3 regions of the Ornithinimicrobium cryptoxanthini genome follow, and region 2 is predicted to be linked to each of the others. Evidence: predicted binding sites of a transcription regulator. Region 2 holds the regulator's gene; each other region holds the start of a gene.

Region 1 (2,263 bases), 1.4 Mb from region 2:
TGGCCAGCACCCAGTGGTCCGGCGTCAAGAGTCTGACGAGCACGCCGACCAGGACCACGCCGACGGTCATCGCCAGGAAGATCCACTTGTAGAGGTAGAGGAGGTCAGGATCGTGTGGTTCGGCCGTCGGGTCGCCCTTGGCGGCGCGGTCAGGATAGGCATGGCTCCAGACGGCTACGGCCAGCAGGAGGATCATCACAATCGCCGCGTAGTTGTGGAGCTTGGCCGGGCCGCCGAGACCGTCGAGCTCGACGTAGGCGGCTGACCCCGCGAAATACAGTTGCCAGACGAGCAGGGCAAGGAACACGGCGGTCAGCAGGACGGCCGCGACCATGAACCTGCGGCCCCAACCTCCCCTGGCAAACATCTCTGCGGTCCGGTGGGACCTGCGCAGTGTCAGGAAGGCCAGGACGGCACAGATGATGACCACCCAGAACACGGTGATCCGCAGTGACCACCCGTAGTCGGCGGCACTGAAGCCGCCCACCGGACGTTCGCCCAGGTCGCGGAGCTGCTTCATGACGCTTTCCAGGGTGGTGGGGATGAGGGCGACGAACACGGCGAAGAAACCGGCCATGTTGAGGCTGAACTCCTCGAGCGCGGTCGTGCCTCGGTAGGCGATGAGGCAGGCGGCAATGGCGATCATGACGCCGACGAAGACGTCACGGGAGGAGCCGCTGTAGTAGGCGCTGATCGAGCTGGGGAACGAGTCCTTCCAGGGGCCGGTGGTCAGCGCCTTCCACAGTCCGATGGTGAGGGTCACGCAGAACAGCAGGATGGGCAGACCGATCAGGGTCCACCGCAGATGGTCGTAGGTCAGGCGCAGGTTGGCGAAGTCAGCTGCAGGGAGTGCGACGAACCCGCTCGCCGGCCCTGGCGCTGATCGCGGAGTCTCTTCCATCTTTGAAGAGTCCTCCTGGTCGGGGTCTCTGTCTAGAGGCTTTTCGGTCCCGTCATCTGCTGTCTGTATGCCGCATCGCCGCTGGTCAGCGCGCTGCGGTCGCACTGTCAGACCTTTGTTCTAATGTGGTTGTAGTTGGAGAACCTGGTTCGTCTGGGAGAGGGGGCAGTGATGTCGACCGAAGTGTTGGCCGACCGGTTGGAGCGGTTGTTGAGCGCTGCTCCTGGGCTGGAGTTGGGTCGTGGCGGGCTGTGGCGTGGGTCCTGGCCGTTGTCGCCGATCGCGCCGCAGCCAGTTGATGAGCCGACCCCGGAGCCCGATGACGAGATCTCGCAGGATGAGGCTGCGGAGCAGCTGCGCGCGGTGCTGGCGCGCCTGGGCGTTGGGTCTGGTGCGGCGGAGGCGTTGACGAGCGCGTCGCTGGCGTGTGCCACCGTCGCCGGCTCCGACGCGGGGCGGAAGCACCTGGAGGCGCCGCGGTTGCTGGAGCATGGCAGTGACCTGCTGGGGGCGATCGAGTCCCTCACCGCGGCCGCGGGGCACCTGGAGTCGGTCGTCCTGTCCGCGGCAAGGGAGTTGACGTGGGTGCACGGCAAACTGCTGCTGGGCGAGAAGGGCGCGGCCAGCCCGGACGAGCTCTCGGCCTCTCAGAAAGAGAAGTGGCGTGCGCGGGCGAAGTCCAAGACCTGCGCAGAGATCGAGGCAGGGACCGGGTGGGGTGAGGGCGAGGTCCGCGACCTGGTCGCTGTCGCGAACGCCGCACCCGAGGTCGCCGGCCCGGTCCACCACTCCCTGAGGTGTGGTGAGTCGTCCTGGCGGTTGGTGCGCCGTTACTACCGGGCCTGCACCGGCATGGCTCACGAGGACGGTGCCGCGATCGCTAACGGCTTCTTCGGCACCGACCCGGGCGCTGCGGTCACCGAACGGGTCGACTCCAGCGGGGCGTTCCTGGGTGGCCCGTGGCGGCACAAGGAGTTCCACCGGGCCCTGAAACGCGAGATCGCCCGGGTCAACGCCCAAGACCCCGAGAAGCAGAAAGAGGCTGACGCTGCCGCGAAAGCCAACGCCGACACCCACCTGATGCTCGATGAGAACGGCACCGGCACCTTCATGATCGGGACCACCGCCCTGGAAGGGACCGCGATCAACGAACGGATCGACGCCGCCGCCCGCCGGGCCCGCGCCCTGGGCGACCCACGCAGCCAGCGTCAGCTGCGGTGCGCGATCGCGACCGCGCTCCTGCTCAAAGGGACCGTCGACCTCTCAGCCATCCCCGACGACCCCGACCAGGTCACCATCGAACAGTCCGAACAGCTAGCCCGGGTCCTGTCCGGGCTACCGGCCGCCACCCTGGACGTCATC
Region 2 (2,263 bases):
CAGCACACCGACCCCGCCCGACCAGCACAGCGACTGCGCGGAACCGCTCAGGGCTGGGGGATCTGCAGGACCGTGCCGGCCTGGACGTCCAAGGAGTTCATCTCGTTGGCCAGTTGGATCTGCACGATCGCGCGGTCCATGGGCAGCTCCGGCAGCTCGGCCACCGCGACGTGTGACAGCGTCTGACCCGGCTGCACCACGACAGTGTGGCTGCCTGCGGCCATCGCCGGGAAGACGCCCATCGCGGCCGCAATCACCACCACCAGGGCACCGGCCACGGTGAGAGTCATGAGCAACCGGGCACGGCGGGTCAGCGTCAACGGGGTCCCGGCAGGGGCCCGCATCGCCCCCGTCTGAGGCAGGTCGTCTGCCGTCACGAGCCGTAGGTGGCCGCGCCCTGAGCTCCGGACGCCCGGCGCGGGCGGGAAGTCCCGGTCCATCAGGTCAGGTGCCGTCAGGTCATGCAGTGCGATGGCGCTCATGGTTCCTCCATCTTTCCGTGTCCCGAACGCTTGTCCGTCGGACGCTTGTGTCATTTCTAGCACAGCCGTACGACTGTTGTCGACACGCCACGTCGAACTGGTGTTTGCCTCGGCGTTCGAATGCTCGTACGATGTGCTCACGTCAAATACCTAACCAGGGACCACTGACAGACCCCCTGACCTGCAGTTCCAGGGAGTCGCCAGGGAGCGAGAGGGGCAACACGATGGCTGACATTCACGAGATGCCGGACCGGGACGGGCGAGCGGACCTGACTCCCCGCCAGGAGAAGGTGCTGCACGTGATCCGCGACTCCGTGGACCAACGCGGCTACCCGCCGAGCCTGCGCGAGATCGGCACGGCGGTGCAGCTGGCCTCCCCCTCGTCGGTGGCCTACCAGCTGCGCATGCTGGAGCGGAAGGGCTATCTGCGCCGCGATCCCAACCGTCCGCGCGCCATCGAGGTCGTCCTGCCGGGCTCCGGTGAAGGTCAGGCACCGGGCTATCGCCGGACGCCGGCAGCCGAGGAGGCCACTGCCTCAGGTGCGGAGATCTACGACGAGACCGGCATCGGTGACGCACGCCCTGCCGCGTCCTACGTGCCCGTCCTGGGCCGGATCGCGGCCGGTGGACCGATCCTGGCCGAGGAGGCCGTCGAGGATGTCTTCCCCCTGCCCCGTCAGATCGTCGGTGACGGTGAGCTGTTCCTGCTCAAGGTGGTCGGTGACTCGATGGTGGAGGCGGCCATCTGCGACGGCGACTGGGTCGTGGTGCGTCGTCAGGACGACGCGATCAACGGCGACATCGTCGCGGCCATGCTGGACAACGAGGCGACGGTCAAGACGTTCAAGCGCACGGACGGCAAGCTGTGGCTCATGCCGCACAACGAGGCCTACGACCCGATCGATGGTGACGACGCTGTGGTCCTCGGCAAGGTCACCGCAGTCCTGCGCCGGGTCTGAGCACGCGCAGGAACACCTTTCCCTGGTGACGTGCTGTCCCAGACCGGTGCCACCTGGCAGTCCTCCCCCCTCCCCGCCAGGTGGCACCTAGCACGACGACAGCGCCGTCCGACCCGATGGTCGGACGGCGCTGTCGTGTGTAGGTGCTGTCGTGCGTGGGGCGTCAGGGTTCAGAGGGCGCTTCGTGCCTGATTGAGGCGCTCGCGCTCCTCGTCCGACATCTCGGTGCCGTCCCGGTCAGGGCGGTAGCCCTCGGGTCCGAACACCTCCGGCTCACCGGTCTCGTCGACACCGGCATCGGTCCCGGCCGCGAGCGTGCTCTCCTCATCGGTGACCTCGCCCGCGTGTGCCTCAAGTTCCTGCGCCTCCGCCGCCTGCGTGTCGTCCGTCTGCGTGTCGTCCGGACGCGTCAGCCCGTCAGCCGGCTGCTCCACGTCGGAGGCAAAGGCAGCCGGCGGGGTGGTGCCGGTGATCGGGTCGCCCGTCTCCGCGCCGGGGGTCTCGTAGGCCGTGGTCGAGACGTCTGCGGCATAGCCCGCTGAGGCAGCACCGCCAACCGCCGCCCCGGCAGCACCGAGACCGCCACGGTCGTCCTGGGGGTAGCCCGTGCCGGTCTGGGACTGCGACCCGCTCACGACGCCGTCGTCCGCAGCAGCTGCGTCCCCGCCCTGCTGGTCCTCGATCCGCTCGAACTCGCCGTAGTCACCGGTCGTCGACCCGATGTCCGGGCCGGAGTCAGCCGTCACCGGCTCGACCGTGCCGAACTGCTCACCGTCCATCGAACTGCCAGCGGCCGAGTCCGCGGGCTCACCACGTCCCTCG
Region 3 (2,263 bases), 740 kb from region 2:
ACCGCGTCGTCAGCCTGCTTGGCGCTCCAGCCGAGGCCGACCAGCGCGGCCTGGACCTGGTTGCTGGTCGCGTCTGCTGCACCGGAGCTGGGGGTCGCGCCGAGGGAGGGCTCGACGCCCATGGCCAGGATCTTGTCCTTGAGCTCGAGGACGATGCGCTCGGCGCCCTTCTTGCCGATGCCGGGCACCTTGGTCAGCGCCACCAGGTCACCGCCGGCGATGGCCTGGCGCACCTGCTCGGGCGGATGGACGGACAGCATCGCCATCGCCAGCCGCGGCCCCACCCCGGAGACGGTCTGGACCTGCTCGAACAGGCCCCGGGCCTCGCTGCTGTCGAAGCCATAGAGCGTCAGGGACTCCTCGCGCACCACCAGCGTGGTAGCCAGGGTGACCTCGCGACCCGTGGTGCAACCGGCAGCGGTGGCCGGCGTGGTGCGGACCTGCAGGCCGACACCGCCGACCTCGACGACGACATGGTCGAGACCGACGTGCAGCACGGTGCCCCGGACAGACGCGATCACTGGGCGCTCCTTCGCACGGCGGTGGCCTTGACTGCGGTGGCCTTGACGGCGGTGGCCTTGACTGCAGGGGCCCCACTCCTGCGGCGGCCCGGGTGCGCGGCGTGCAGCTCCTCTAGCCGGTTGCGCGGCCTGCCGGAGCGCGCAGCCTCGCCCGCGGCACGTTGCAGCGCGTTGCCCTGGGCCGCGTCCTGCAGACGTGCGTCGGCCTGGCCGCGCCACAGGTGGCACACCGCCAGCGCGAGGGCGTCGGCGGCATCGGCCGGCCTGGGCGGGGTGTCGAGTCCGAGGATGCGGGTGATCATCAGGGTGACCTGCGCCTTGTCGGCACGCCCGTTGCCCGTCACGGCAGCCTTGACCTCCGTGGGCGTGTGCAGCGCGAGCGGCAGGCCGAGCCTGGCGGCGGCCAGCATCGGCACGGCAGACGCCTGCGCCGTGCCCATGATCCCCTTGATGTTGGCCTTGGCAAAGACCCGCTCGACCGCGACGGCGTCCGGGCGGTGCTCGGCCAACCACTCGTCGATCTCTGTCTGCAGCGTCAGCAGGCGCTCCTGGGGATCATCACCCACGGGCGTGCGGACGACACCCACGGCGACCATCCGCACCCGGCGGCCTCCGTCGGACTCCACGACGCCCAGGCCGCAACGGGTCAGCCCAGGGTCCACGCCAAGGACACGCACCTGTCCAGCCCTCCTCCGCGGCGCCGGACCTGCGGCCACCTCGCGGCCCGGTCCGAACACCTGTTCGCGAACCACGCTACGACACCGCACGGACAGTCCGGCGCAGGACTCGCCGTGCAGCCTGGCCAGCGTCAGTCGTCGGCGTCGAGCTCGGCGAGGACCTCGTCGGAGATGTCAGCGTTGGAAAAGACGTTCTGCACGTCGTCGCAGTCCTCCAGCGCGTCGACCACGCGGATCATCTTGCGTGCACCGTTGACGTCGAGGGGCACCTGCATGCTCGGCACAAAAGTCACCTCGGCCGAGTCGTAGTCCAACCCAGCCTCCTGCAGCGCCGTGCGCACGGCCACCACGTCGGTGGCCTCGGAGGTCACCTCGAAGGAGTCCCCCAGGTCCGAGATCTCGTCTGCACCGGCTTCCAGCACGACCTCGAGCAGGGCGTCCTCGCTGGTCTCGCCGTCCTCCTGGGTCTTGGGGACGACGACCTGACCCCTGCGCTCGAAGAGGTAGGCGACCGACCCGCTGTCCGCCATGGTCCCGCCGTTGCGCGTCAGCGCGGTGCGGACCTCCATGACGGCACGGTTCTTGTTGTCGGTCAGACACTCGATATAGAGCGCGACACCGCCGGGGGCATAGCCCTCATAGACGAGCGCCTCATAGCTGGCACCGCCGGCCTCCGCGCCCGAGCCGCGCTTGACGGCGCGGTCGATGTTGTCGTTGGGGACCGAGGTCTTCTTGGCCTTCTGGATGGCGTCGAACAGCGTCGGGTTGCCCGCCGGGTCGCCGCCGCCGGTGCGTGCGGCCACCTCGATGTTCTTGATCAGCTTGGCAAAGAGCTTGCCGCGCTTGGCGTCAGTGATCGCCTTCTTGTGCTTGGTCGTCGCCCACTTGGAATGCCCTGCCATCAGTCATCCTTGCTTGTCGCGCGTGCGGTTGCTCTGGTGTTTGCTCGGCTGTCGATGCTACCCGCCTCCCGCACCATCTCCACGAACAGCGCGTGGATCCTCGGGTCGTCGGTCATCTCGGGGTGGAAGGAGGTGGCCAGCACCCTGCCCTGGCGCACGGCCA

The links. The regulator LexA, encoded in region 2, represses DNA repair genes until DNA is damaged. The targets are predictions, from matches to a motif close to TCGAACANNTGTTCGA.
Region 1: NF557_RS16035 (HNH endonuclease signature motif containing protein) is a predicted target of LexA. The motif match lies at 1,009-1,024, and genes of this name have one in related genera.
Region 3: ruvC (crossover junction endodeoxyribonuclease RuvC) is a predicted target of LexA. The motif match lies at 1,251-1,266, and genes of this name have one in related genera.

Annotation. Positions count from the first base shown of each region.
Region 1 is NZ_CP099490.1:3,470,861-3,473,123, reverse strand. It holds gene NF557_RS16040 (hypothetical protein) at 1-901, opposite strand, end outside; gene NF557_RS16035 (HNH endonuclease signature motif containing protein) at 1,073-2,263, shown strand, end outside.
Region 2 is NZ_CP099490.1:1,063,177-1,065,439, reverse strand. It holds gene NF557_RS05040 (LysM peptidoglycan-binding domain-containing protein) at 48-482, opposite strand; gene lexA (transcriptional repressor LexA) at 707-1,441, shown strand; gene NF557_RS05030 (PRC-barrel domain-containing protein) at 1,612-2,263, opposite strand, start outside.
Region 3 is NZ_CP099490.1:1,802,008-1,804,270, reverse strand. It holds gene ruvA (Holliday junction branch migration protein RuvA) at 1-521, opposite strand, end outside; gene ruvC (crossover junction endodeoxyribonuclease RuvC) at 518-1,198, opposite strand; gene NF557_RS08275 (YebC/PmpR family DNA-binding transcriptional regulator) at 1,330-2,100, opposite strand; gene pdxT (pyridoxal 5'-phosphate synthase glutaminase subunit PdxT) at 2,100-2,263, opposite strand, start outside.